Regions from separate parts of the Pseudomonas sp. FG43 genome, predicted to be linked through region 3. Evidence: predicted binding sites of a transcription regulator. Region 3 holds the regulator's gene; each other region holds the start of a gene.
The links. The regulator FliA, encoded in region 3, starts transcription of late flagellar genes. The targets are predictions, from matches to a motif close to CTAAAGTTTNNNNNNNNNNNGCCGNTAA.

Region 1: a site for FliA is predicted at 1,478-1,505, ahead of ACODS3_RS01205 (methyl-accepting chemotaxis protein). Genes of this name have one in related genera too.
Region 2: a site for FliA is predicted at 1,284-1,311, ahead of ACODS3_RS15545 (flagellar protein MotY). Genes of this name have one in related genera too.
Region 4: a site for FliA is predicted at 1,557-1,584, ahead of ACODS3_RS24890 (methyl-accepting chemotaxis protein). Genes of this name have one in related genera too.

The regions. Positions count from the first base shown of each region.
Region 1 covers NZ_JBMDJL010000001.1:257,189-260,304, reverse strand. Annotated here, with positions in the region: partial or broken gene ACODS3_RS01210 (calcium-binding protein) at 1-893, shown strand, start outside; gene ACODS3_RS01205 (methyl-accepting chemotaxis protein) at 1,550-3,116, shown strand, end outside.
Region 2 covers NZ_JBMDJL010000012.1:46,939-50,054, reverse strand. Annotated here, with positions in the region: gene rnt (ribonuclease T) at 1-175, opposite strand, end outside; gene pyrC (dihydroorotase) at 172-1,218, opposite strand; gene ACODS3_RS15545 (flagellar protein MotY) at 1,367-2,275, shown strand; gene ACODS3_RS15540 (argininosuccinate synthase) at 2,404-3,116, shown strand, end outside.
Region 3 covers NZ_JBMDJL010000008.1:91,462-94,577, reverse strand. Annotated here, with positions in the region: gene ACODS3_RS11790 (protein phosphatase CheZ) at 1-657, opposite strand, end outside; gene ACODS3_RS11785 (chemotaxis response regulator CheY) at 677-1,051, opposite strand; gene fliA (RNA polymerase sigma factor FliA) at 1,311-2,051, opposite strand; gene fleN (flagellar synthesis regulator FleN) at 2,048-2,881, opposite strand; gene flhF (flagellar biosynthesis GTPase FlhF) at 2,997-3,116, opposite strand, start outside.
Region 4 covers NZ_JBMDJL010000028.1:52,720-55,835, forward strand. Annotated here, with positions in the region: gene acnA (aconitate hydratase AcnA) at 1-625, shown strand, start outside; gene ACODS3_RS24885 (CPBP family intramembrane glutamic endopeptidase) at 720-1,511, shown strand; gene ACODS3_RS24890 (methyl-accepting chemotaxis protein) at 1,621-3,116, shown strand, end outside.

The DNA.
Region 1 (3,116 bases), on a different contig from region 3:
CAGGCCAGGACACCATCTACTACGCCCACGAAGGCCGTATCGGCAAGCTCGATACCGTGAAGCTTGCTGATCTCAACGCGACCGATGTCAGCATCGTTCGTGAGAGCAATGATCTGATCATTCGCGTGAATGGTACGACCGACAGCCTGCGAGTGATGAGCCACTTCTCTGAGGACGCAGCGGGTGGCTATCAGATCGACCAACTGCAATTTGCCGATGGCACGATCTGGAACCAGTCGCTCATCAAGTCGCAAGTATTGCTCGGCAGTGCATCCGACCAGACCCTGCGTGGCTACACCAGTGACGATGTCATCAGCGCTGGCGACGGCGATGACAGTCTCTTTGGTGATGCCGGGAATGACAACCTGTTCGGCGGCACTGGCACCGATACGCTATATGGCGACGCAGGCAACGATAACCTCTTCGGCGATGCCGGCAACGACACGCTCTATGGTGGGACGGGCAATGACGTGCTCAATGGCGGCGCTGGCAATGACTACCTCAGTGGTGGTGATGGCAGTGACACCTACGAGTTCGGCATCGGTTCGGGTAGAGACACCATCAGCAACTACGACACCGGCAGCAGCACGGATGTACTGCAGTTCGGCGCCGATGTAAGCCTGGAAGACCTGTGGTTCCGTCGCAGTGGCAACGATCTGGAAGTCAGCGTCATCGACACCAACGACAAGGTGTTGGTAAGCAATTGGTATGCAGCCAACGACTACCAGGTGGATCAGTTCAAAACGGCCGATGGCAAAACCCTGCTCGACAGCCAGGTACAAAACCTGGTCGACAGCATGGCGTCATTCGGGGTGGATGCAGGAGCAGAGAGAAACCTGACGGCTGCACAACAAACGCAACTGGAGGCAGTGCTGGCTGCTAACTGGCAGTAAGTCTGGGGAAGAGGTGTTCCGGTTATTGACGGGGCACCTCTTTTTAAACCGTACTGAAGTTATATGCGCCCAAGTAGATTTTCGCGTATGAAAGATTTGCGCGATTTGAGTTGTAAGCACTAACCAAATTTTGAACTGTAAGTTTTTACAGTTTCATACTTAATTTTCCTGAAAACGGATCAGATCCCATCTGATCCGCATTTTTCTCAACCACCTGAATCTGTACCTCAACCCACCCTCTCCTCACAATACCCACACCGCAGCCCTCCCAGAGGAGTCTGCCACCCGCTGTATCGCAAACCTGTTCCTGTAGGAGGCCTGAGATGGCTAAGCTTGCATTGTTCCTGATCGGTTTTTTGATCCTGACCATCGGCATTGGTCTGCTTGGCACCATTTCTCCTGTCTAAGCGGGGGAATTCCGGGACGGCGCCGTGTGTGATGTAAAAGAGATTATCTGCATGCCAAGCACCTGTAACAGGCAGATTCTGTCGCTGATGAATATATTCTGTCGTGCATGGGCATGATTTTTCGTATTCATGAAATAGATAGTCACAAATAGGCGAAGTGTAAAAAGTCTGTGTAATCAAACGTTTGATTGCACATAGCCATTATCCTGTTTACGATAAATCTTCTTTCTAAACGCACGGAGCGACTTGATGAAGATTGTCCATAAAGCTGGTCTGGCCGCTGCTTTCGTATTGTTCTGTACCACCAGTTTGTTGTCGGTGACGCAGGTCAGCAAGGTTCGTGACTCTCTTCACAATCAGGTTTCGGCAAGCATTGCCGAATCGAGCAATACGCTGGCCAGACAGATCGAGAACTGGCTGAACTCCAAGCTCAAGCTCATGGATCTGTTGAGCCAGAATATCGACAGCAATTACAGCGCCGAAAACCTTCAGCACTTGATTGGCAGCCCGCTGCTCAAGGACGAGTTCATTCTGGTTTTTGGTGCCTTGCAAAGCGATGGCAAGCCCATCAAGAACCTCGACTCCTGGAAGCCAAAACCTGAGTGGGATGGCCGCACGCGCCCTTGGTATGCGACAGGCAAGGCGACCGGGCAGGCAGTGCTCACCGAGCCCTATGTCGACTCCACAACCGGAGAGACGCTGATTTCTGCCGTTACGCCGCTGCGCAATGCCGGTGAGTTTCTTGGCGTGATCGGCGGAGATGTCCGGTTGAAAAGCGTATCCGATGCGATTAACACCATGGACTTCAATGGTGCCGGTTACGCTTTTCTGATGAGCAGCACTGGCAACATCATTTCTCACCCGAACAGCGGGTTGAATGGCAAGAGCTACAGCGAGCTGTTCGAGGGCAAGAGCCCGTCCCTGGAAAACAGGCTGCAACCGATCAGCGCTTCAGGCAAGGACCTGCTGGTGTCTTTCACTCCGCTGTCCAACCTCAAGGGCATGAACTGGTACATCGGCGTCGTACTGGATAACAGTATCGTCATGGCTGAGGCCAACAGCCTGAGCTGGCGAGCTGCGATTGCAACTTTGCTGGGCGTTCTCATCAGTCTGATTGTGCTGGGTGCTCTGATGAAGCGCTTGCTCAAGCCGCTTGATCTCTTGCATACCTCCTTGCGTGAAATGAATAACGGTGAAGGTGACCTGACACGTCGTCTGCCTGATTCCGGCAATGATGAAATTGCCCTGCTGTCCCGCGAATTCAATCGCTTCATGGAGAGCCTGCAAACCTTGATCGTTCAGGTTATGGGCAGCTCGAAGCAGGTTCACGAAAGCACCAACCGGACTTCCGGCGAAGCCAATCAGGCCGATGGCCGCCTGCAACGACAATTGCAGGAACTCGATCAATTGGCTACGGCGATGCAGGAGATGGCTTCCACTGCCGAAGAGGTGGCGCGTAACGCTCAGGCTGCGGCTCAGGCGGCGCTCTCTGCCAATGAAGAAGTCGACAGTGGTGTGCGTGTGGTGTCGCGTTCGACCGATGCGATCAAGAGTCTGGCTGTGGAAATGGATGAGGCCAGCCAGGCGATTACCGAGCTGGCCAGGCTCAGCCAGAATATCGAATCGATTCTGTCGGTGATCAACAGCATTGCCGAGCAGACCAACCTGTTGGCCTTGAACGCAGCAATCGAAGCAGCGCGTGCGGGTGAGTCCGGGCGTGGTTTTGCGGTGGTTGCCGATGAAGTTCGCTCGCTGGCGTCGCGTACTCAGCAATCGACCCAGGAAATTCGTCAGATGATCGATCAGTTGCAGACCG
Region 2 (3,116 bases), on a different contig from region 3:
CCATGCCGATCGTTACAGCGGCGATTTCCAGCAGGGCATCGGTTGCCGCATTGAAACCACCGGTTTCCACGTCGATGACTACAGGCAGGTAGCCACGAAAACGTGCTGCCATCGGGTGGCGCGAGCCGCCGCCACCGTGACCGTCCTGTTCGTCGTCGTAATGATCTTCACTCACGCATTTTCCTCCAGCAGGCGCCAGCGCAGTTTTTCTCCGGCGCGCAGCGGGATTACGCTCAACTCGCCAAATGGCAGGCTGGCAGGGGCTGTCCACTCGTCACGAACCAGCGTGATGGTGTCCTGGTTGGCAGGCAGGCCGTAGAACTCCGGGCCGTGGAGGCTGGCGAAGCCTTCCAGTTTGTCCAGCGCGTTACGTTGCTCGAAAGCCTCGGCATACATTTCGATAGCGGCATACGCCGTGTAGCAGCCAGCGCAACCGCAGGCGGCTTCCTTGGCATGCTGGGCATGAGGTGCCGAGTCGGTGCCCAGGAAGAACTTGCCGTTGCCACTGGTTGCGGCATCGAGCAGCGCTGTCTGGTGCGTATTGCGCTTGAGGATCGGCAGGCAATAGAAATGTGGCCGAATACCGCCGACCAGCATGTGGTTGCGGTTATAGAGCAAGTGATGCGCGGTGATGGTCGCTGCAACGTTGGCCGGGGCCGCATTGACGAATTGCACGGCGTCACCGGTCGTGATGTGTTCAAACACCACTTTCAACGTCGGGAAGCGCTCCACCACACGGCGCAGATGCTCGTCGATGAAGATCTTCTCGCGGTCGAAGACGTCAATGTCGCCGCGGGTGACTTCGCCATGGACCAGCAGCAGCATGCCGACTTCGGCCATGGCTTCCAGAACATGGAAAATCTTGTCGATGCTGGTGACGCCAGAGTCGGAGTTGGTGGTCGCACCGGCCGGATACAGTTTGGCCGCATGGACGAAACCGCTGGCCTTGGCCGTGCGAATGTCCTCGGGCGTGGTCTGGTCGGTCAGATAAAGCACCATCAGCGGCTCGAAACGGCTGCCGGCCGGGCGTGCATCCAGGATGCGCTGGCGATAGGCATCGGCTTGCTGTGCATTGCGTACTGGGGGCACAAGGTTGGGCATGATGATTGCGCGGCCAAAAGTGCGCGCAACGTCAGCAACGGTGTGTGGCAAAACAGCTCCGTCACGGAGGTGGATGTGCCAGTCGTCGGGACGCAGAAGGGTCAGGCGGTCAGACATTGGGGATTCCAGGCGGGTCAAACTGCTGGGAATCCTACCGGAAAAGACTCTCTCAGGCACTCGCTATCAAGTTTTGTAGGAAGTTACCGATAGCCCGACGTAAGAAGCAGTTTTTTGTTTCGTGTCATTTTTATAAGTGGAGCCTCCCGTGCGCCAGCTATATCTCGCCTTGCTCAGCGTATTTGCCAGCCTCCCGGCCATGGCAGTCAGTTTCCAGACACGTCTGGAGAGTATCGAGTGGAAGGTCGAAGGGGATCAGTTCGAGTGTCGCCTGAGTCAGCCGATTACCGATTTCGGTGTAGGTGAATTCGTGCGCCGCGCCGGTGAGCAGGCTACATTCCGTCTCAAGCCGTCTTACAACATGCTGGGTAATGGTTCGGCCACTCTGCTGGCTGCGGCAGCACCCTGGCAGCCGGGACGGGGTGATATCAACCTCGGCTCGGTCCGTGTCAGCAATGGCGAGATTCCTTTCAATAGCTCCGAGGCACAGGCCGGACGCCTGATCAGCGGTTTGATGGAAGGGCGCAGCCCGCTCATCCGTCATAGCACCCGCGATGGCGGTGGCCCGATGGAAATACGGCTATTGCCCGTCAGGTTCAGCAAGGCGTTCAGCGACTATCAGTTGTGTACGACCAAACTGCTGCCGATGAATTTCGATCAGATCAAGCAGGCCGAAGTTGGCTTCCCCGGCGGCGGCATCGAGCTGGACGCCAAGGCCAAGGCCCGTCTGGACAATATGATTGCGTATCTGCGTGCCGATCCAACGGTCAACCATATCGAGCTGGACGGCCATTCGGATAACAGCGGCAATCGCCTGACCAACCGCGACCTGTCCCGGCGTCGGGCGCTGGCGGTGATGGACTATATGAAGGCTCAGGGGATTCCCGAGCAACAGATCACCTTGCGCTTTCATGGCGAGCGTTATCCGCTGGCTCCCAACACCAACGATGCCAACCGCGCGCGCAACCGCCGTGTAAATGTGCATCTGGAGCGTGTCGCTCCCGAAGAAAAGCCGGTTCCAGTCGCTTCTGCCGCCAGCGCTGCACGCACTTCGTAACCCGCCTGTCTCCTCGCGAGGCTGACATAACCTGTCGCCTCGTCGTCACAAGCTGTCGCGCCCCTGTAAATTTGCTGGTTTGAACGGTAGAATCAACGGTTTTCCGTACAACCCGGTGGAGTGATGGCATGGCGGACGTAAACAAGGTAGTTCTCGCGTATTCCGGTGGCCTGGATACTTCGGTCATTCTGAAGTGGCTGCAAGATACGTATAACTGCGAAGTGGTGACCTTTACAGCTGACCTGGGTCAGGGGGAAGAGGTCGAGCCGGCACGTGCCAAGGCTCAGGCCATGGGCGTTAAAGAAATCTACATCGACGACCTGCGTGAAGAGTTCGTACGTGATTTCGTGTTCCCGATGTTCCGTGCCAACACCGTCTACGAAGGCGAGTACCTGCTGGGTACTTCCATCGCTCGTCCACTGATCGCCAAACGCCTGATCGAAATCGCCAACGAAACCGGCGCTGACGCCATTTCCCATGGTGCTACCGGTAAAGGTAACGATCAGGTTCGTTTCGAGCTGGGCGCCTACGCCCTCAAGCCAGGCGTCAAAGTGATTGCCCCATGGCGTGAGTGGGATCTGCTTTCGCGTGAAAAGCTGATGGATTATGCCGAGAAGCATGCAATCCCGATCGAGCGTCATGGCAAGAAAAAATCCCCGTACTCGATGGATGCCAACCTGCTGCACATCTCCTATGAAGGCGGCGTGCTGGAAGATACCTGGACCGAGCACGAAGAGGACATGTGGCGCTGGACCAAGTCTCCGGAAGACGCGCCGAACGTTCCAACCTATCTTGAGCTGACCTATCGCAATGGCGATATCGTCGCTCTGGACGGCGTTGA
Region 3 (3,116 bases):
GATCGCTTTTTCGTCATGTTCGATGCCCGCAAAGCGGTCGACATGACTGGCCATGAGGACCAGTTTGAGCAGATTGCTTTCGACTTCAGTGACCAGCTGCGTAACGCGCTTGATCACCTGACCGGTAAGATCCTGATAATCCTGGGCCAGCAGAATGTCATTGAGATGGCTGGCAACGGTATGAGCTTCGGATTCGGTACGGGACAGGAAACCGTCGACACGCTTGGCCAGATCACGAAACTCTTCAGCACCGATTTCCCGACGCATGAAACGCCCCCAGTCCGCGCTCAGCGACTTGGCATCTTCGCTCAGCCCGTTCATCAGCGGCGTGCTCTGCTCTACCAGGTCCATCGTGCGGTTGGCCGCATTCTCGGTCAGTCGTACAACATACGACAGACGATCGGCGGCATCAGTGATCTGCGACACTTCTTCGGCTTGCGGCATGTTCGGGTCAATATGAAAATTGACGATCGCACTATGCAGTTCGCGAGTCAGCTTGCCGACTTCCTGATACAGGCCACGATCACGAGCCTGGTTGAGCTCATGGATCAATTGCACGGCATCACCGAAGCGGCCTTTTTCAAGGCTGGCAACCAGTTCCTGCGCGTGTTTCTTCAGGGTTGACTCGAAGTCACCCAGTGAATCGTTGTTGTCCATAGCGCCCTCGCGGCATGCATCAGCTGTTGACGCGTTCAAAGATCTTTTCGATCTTCTCTTGCAGCACTTGGGCCGTGAACGGTTTCACGACGTAACCGTTCACACCAGCCTGGGCAGCTTCAATGATCTGCTCACGCTTGGCTTCAGCGGTCACCATCAGTACCGGGAGACTTTTGAGACGCTCATCCTGACGCACCTGACGCAACAGATCGATACCGGTCATGCCAGGCATGTTCCAGTCAGTCACCAGAAAGTCAAAGGAACCGCTTTGAAGCATCGGCAAGGCAGTGATGCCGTCGTCCGCTTCGGATGTGTTGGTGAACCCCAGGTCACGCAACAGATTTTTTATGATCCGCCGCATCGTTGAGAAGTCATCAACGATGAGGATTTTCATGTTCTTGTCCAATTCGACCTCCAAGCAGTCTTTAACGCATTCAGCACCTGAACACGCTGTTCACTCAATACTGGCACAGCACACCCCCGGCTGTACGAAAACGACGACGGGCTTGGCAAAACAACAAAACAGAAACCTGAACCAGCAGGCCATAGGCTCTGTCCGAACAGGCTCCTGCCTTGTCTATCCTGATACCACGTAACGCTCTGCACAGCCGGCTTGCGACAACCTGAGACTCTTGCAAGTCACAAATCGCCCATCAACGCGCTCGCCACTCCCCCAAACGCCCTCGCAAACGAGCTGCGCACTGGCTGTGTAACTGGCTGACCCGCGACTCGCTGACCCCAAGCACCTCACCGATTTCCTTGAGGTTCAGCTCTTCGTCATAGTACAGCGCCAATACCAGCCGCTCACGCTCCGGCAAGTTGGCGATTGCATCTGCCAGCGCTGCCTGGAAACGCTCATCTTCCAGGTCACGCGACGGTTCGAGCGAGCCGCTTGCGCCGTCCTCATGCAACCCTTCATGGTCGCCGTCCTGCAAAAGGTCGTCGAAGCTGAAGAGACGGCTGCCTAAGGTATCATTCAAAATCCCATAATAATCATCGAGACTTAACTGGAGTTCGGCAGCAACCTCATGATCTTTAGCGTCACGACCGGTTTTTGCTTCAATTGCGCGAATTGCGTCACTCACCATGCGCGTATTGCGATGCACCGAACGTGGCGCCCAGTCACCCTTGCGCACTTCATCGAGCATGGCACCGCGGATACGAATCCCGGCATAAGTCTCGAAACTCGCACCCTTGGTGGAGTCGTACTTGGTAGAAACTTCCAGCAAGCCGATCATGCCGGCCTGGATCAGATCTTCAACCTGCACACTGGCAGGCAGACGCGCCAGCAAGTGGTAGGCAATACGCTTGACCAACGGCGCGTAACGCTCGATGAGTTCGTACTGCGAATTCCTGGAAGCCTTGCTGTACATTTGAAAGCCGCTCGCTGTCATTGAACAGGCCCCGCACTGGTCTGGTGAACAAGTCGTTCGACGAAGAACTCCAGATGACCACGCGGGTTGGCCGGCAACGGCCAGGTATCAACCTTCTGGGCAATGGCCTTGAAAGCCAGTGCGCATTTGGAGCGTGGAAACGCCTCGTAAACAGCGCGCTGCTTCTGAACCGCCTTGCGAACACACTCGTCGTAAGGAACGGCACCGACATATTGCAGAGCCACATCAAGGAAGCGATCAGTCACTTTCGTCAGTTTGGCGAACAGATTGCGCCCTTCCTGTGGGCTCTGGGCCATATTGGCCAGAACACGAAAACGGTTCATGCCGTAGTCGCGGTTAAGCAGCTTGATAAGCGCGTAGGCGTCGGTAATCGAGGTAGGCTCATCGCAGACCACCAGCAATACTTCCTGCGCTGCGCGCACGAAGCTGACAACCGACTCGCCGATACCGGCAGCGGTGTCGATCACCAGCACATCGAGGTTGTCGCCAATCTCGCTGAACGCCTGGATAAGACCGGCATGCTGGGCTGCTGAAAGATGGACCATGCTCTGGGTGCCGGACGCCGCAGGCACGATGCGCACACCGCCCGGCCCCTGCAACAGGACATCGCGCAGGTCGCAACGGCCCTCGATGACGTCAGCCAGCGTGCGCTTGGGCGTCAGGCCCAGCAGAACATCGACATTGGCCAGACCAAGGTCGGCATCGAGCAGCATGACGCGCCGGCCGAGTTCGGCCAGGGCCAGTGAAAGGTTCACTGACACGTTAGTCTTACCGACGCCACCTTTGCCACCGGTCACTGCGATAACCTGTACGGGATGCATGCTGCCCATGTTATTTCTTTACCTTGTCTTGCGTAGACCGAAACCACATTACGGGCTGCACGTTCGCGAACGAACAATGCCTGGCAGACCATTGATGCAGGGACATTCCAGTAATATCCATCAGTTACCCCACTCTCTTGCCAGGGGTGTGATAGAGGTCGGCAAACATATCGGCCATCGCTTCCTCGCTCGGCTCATCCTGCATTTGCACGCTGACTGCGCGGCTCACCAACTGGTGGCGACG
Region 4 (3,116 bases), on a different contig from region 3:
CCCGGCCGGACGCTACCTGCGCGATCAGGGCGTAGAACCCAAGGACTTCAACTCCTACGGATCACGTCGTGGCAACCATGAAGTGATGATGCGCGGCACCTTCGCCAATATCCGCATTCGCAATGAAATGCTGGGCGGCGAGGAAGGCGGCAATACCCTTCACGTACCCAGCGGCGAAAAGCTGGCCATCTACGACGCTGCCATGCGCTATCAGGCAGAAGGCACACCACTGGTGATTATCGCAGGCCAGGAATACGGCACCGGCTCAAGCCGCGACTGGGCAGCCAAAGGCACGAACCTTCTGGGCGTAAAAGCCGTCATCGCCGAAAGCTTTGAGCGGATTCATCGCTCCAATCTGGTCGGGATGGGCGTGCTGCCCCTGCAATTCAAAAATGACCAGAACCGCAAATCCCTGAAGCTGACGGGCAAGGAGACACTGGAAATCAGCGGGCTGACACATGCAGAGGTGCAGCCGGGCATGAGCCTGACGCTCAAGATCACCCGGGAAGACGGCAGCCAGGAAAATCTGGACGTACTATGCCGGATCGACACCCTCAACGAAGTGGAATACTTCAAGGCAGGAGGTATTCTGCATTACGTGTTGAGGCAGTTGATTGCGTCCTGACGTCGTGAAAATGATGCCTGGCCAATATCTATTGATACCGCACACGCCCGCTGGAAACCCCTAGAATCTCCGCTTTTGCTTCAGGAGATTCTCAATGGCACCAAGGCTGTGGGTATTTTTCGGCCTGCTTGGCCTCGGCTACTCCATTGCCCTGTTTTACGGGCAACTGGAGTGGCCCGCGGCCCTGGCTGTCGGCGTTCTGCTTATTGCAGGGCTTTGCGCAAGGCAGTCAGGAAACAGGCTTGTCCGCGGGCTTGGGCATGCCACCTTCATTGTCACGGGCATTGCGCTGGCCAGCCATCTGTTGCCCGGTTTCAACAACGCAAAAGTGTTCGACGCGGTTCGCTTCAGCCCTGAAGCCGCGCCCTTCTCCATGTCCCTGAATCTGGACAAACCCCTGATCGGCTTCTGGATACTGCTGTTCTGCCCCTGGATACTGGCGTCAACAGGCGTTGCCCGCTCGCTGAAAGTCGCAGCCGGCACGCTGATCGCCACCAGCGTACTGTGCATGACAACGGCAATAGCCCTCGGGGTAACCGGCTGGTCTGCAAAATGGCCGGAGCACGGCACACTCTGGCTATTGAATAATCTGCTGCTGGTGACATTGACCGAAGAGCTGTTTTTCCGCGCTTATCTGCAAGGTGCATTGCAACAATTTTTTAACAAACTATGGTTTGGTAGCACACTTGCCATCAGTATCGCTGCCATACTGTTCGGGCTTGCCCATGTGGGCTCGGGATGGCAATGGATATTGCTCGCGAGCCTGGCTGGGGCAGGTTATGGCATCGCTTATCGGTTCGGTGGCCTGCTGGCCTCGGTGATCACTCACCTGGGGTTGAATCTGGTGCATTTCGGCCTGTTCACCTACCCGATGCTCAATCGATAAGCATTGATGGATGACAATGAATCGCTAATCATTTCGCTTAACAGGCTCAATTTACAGGTAAGTTTGCCGATAACTCTCCGAAGCCTATTGGATCGAAGGACCGAAAGCCATGCGTAACAACCAGCCAATCACTCAACGTGAGCGGACATTTCCTGCTGAACAGCGGTTGATTTCTACCACCGATACCAAAGGCGTGATCACCTACTGCAACGAGATTTTCCAGGAAGTCTCCGGTTTCAGTCATGAAGAGCTGATAAAGGCTCCGCATAATCTGGTTCGTCATCCTGACGTCCCTCCGGCCGTTTTCGAGCACATGTGGACCACTCTGAAACGTGGCCAGCCGTGGATGGGTATCGTCAAGAACCGCTGCAAGAATGGCGATCACTATTGGGTCAACGCCTATGTGACGCCAATGTTCGAGAACAAGCAGGTGGTTGGCTTCGAGTCCGTGCGTGTCAAACCGACCGCCGAACAGATCAAGCGTGCCGAAGCGCTGTATGCACGAATCAATAAAGGCAAGTCGGCCATTCCTGGCCGCGATAAATGGCTGCCGGTGCTGCAGGACTGGCTGCCGTTCATCCTTGTCAGCCAGTTGAGCTTCATGATCGGAGCCTGGCTCAACTCTCACTGGGGCTTCATTCTGGCCGCCGTATTGTCCGTGCCGCTGGGCCTGCTCGGCCTGACCTGGCAGCAGCGCGGTATCAAGCGCCTGCTGCGTCTGGCAGAACAAACCACTTCGGACCCGCTGATCGCGCAGATGTATACCGACAGCCGAGGCCCGCAGGCCCGTCTGGAAATGTCGATCCTCAGCCAGGAAGCACGGCTGAAAACCTGCCTGACCCGCTTGCAGGACACCGCCGAACACTTGAATACCCAGGCACGCAAATCCAACTCGCTGGCCAATGCAAGCTCTTCCGGGCTGGAGCGTCAACGGGTCGAGACAGAACAAGTGGCAACCGCGATCAACCAGATGGCAACCACCACCCAGCAAGTCGCCAGCCATGTGCAGCGGGCAGCCGATGCCAGCCAGCAGGCCAATCAACTGACGCTCCGTGGTCGTGATATTGCCGGGGAAACCCGTGACGCGATTCAACGCTTGTCCACTTCCGTGGGCGAAACCGGCCTGACCGTCACGCAACTGGCCAAGGACAGCGATGAAATCGGTGGCGTGGTCGATGTGATCAAAGGCATTGCCGACCAGACCAACCTGCTGGCACTCAACGCAGCCATCGAAGCGGCACGCGCCGGGGAAATGGGCCGCGGCTTTGCCGTGGTAGCCGATGAGGTGCGTCAGTTGGCGCAACGCACGACTGAGTCCACCGGACAGATCCATGGCCTGATCGCCAAACTGCAACAGACTGCCAATAATGCCGTGCAGACCATGAACTCAGGCCATCGTCAGGCCGAGGAAGGTGTTGCGCGGGTACTGGAAGCCGACGAGGCGCTGGTGGGCATCAGCGAAGCGGTCGCCAACATCACGGACATGGCCACTCAGATCGCCACAGCCACCGAACAACAAAGCTCGGTGGCCGAAGAGATCAGCCGCAATATCTCCACCATTGCCGAGCTGGCCGACCAGACGTCCGACGAGGCTCATCGCTCGGC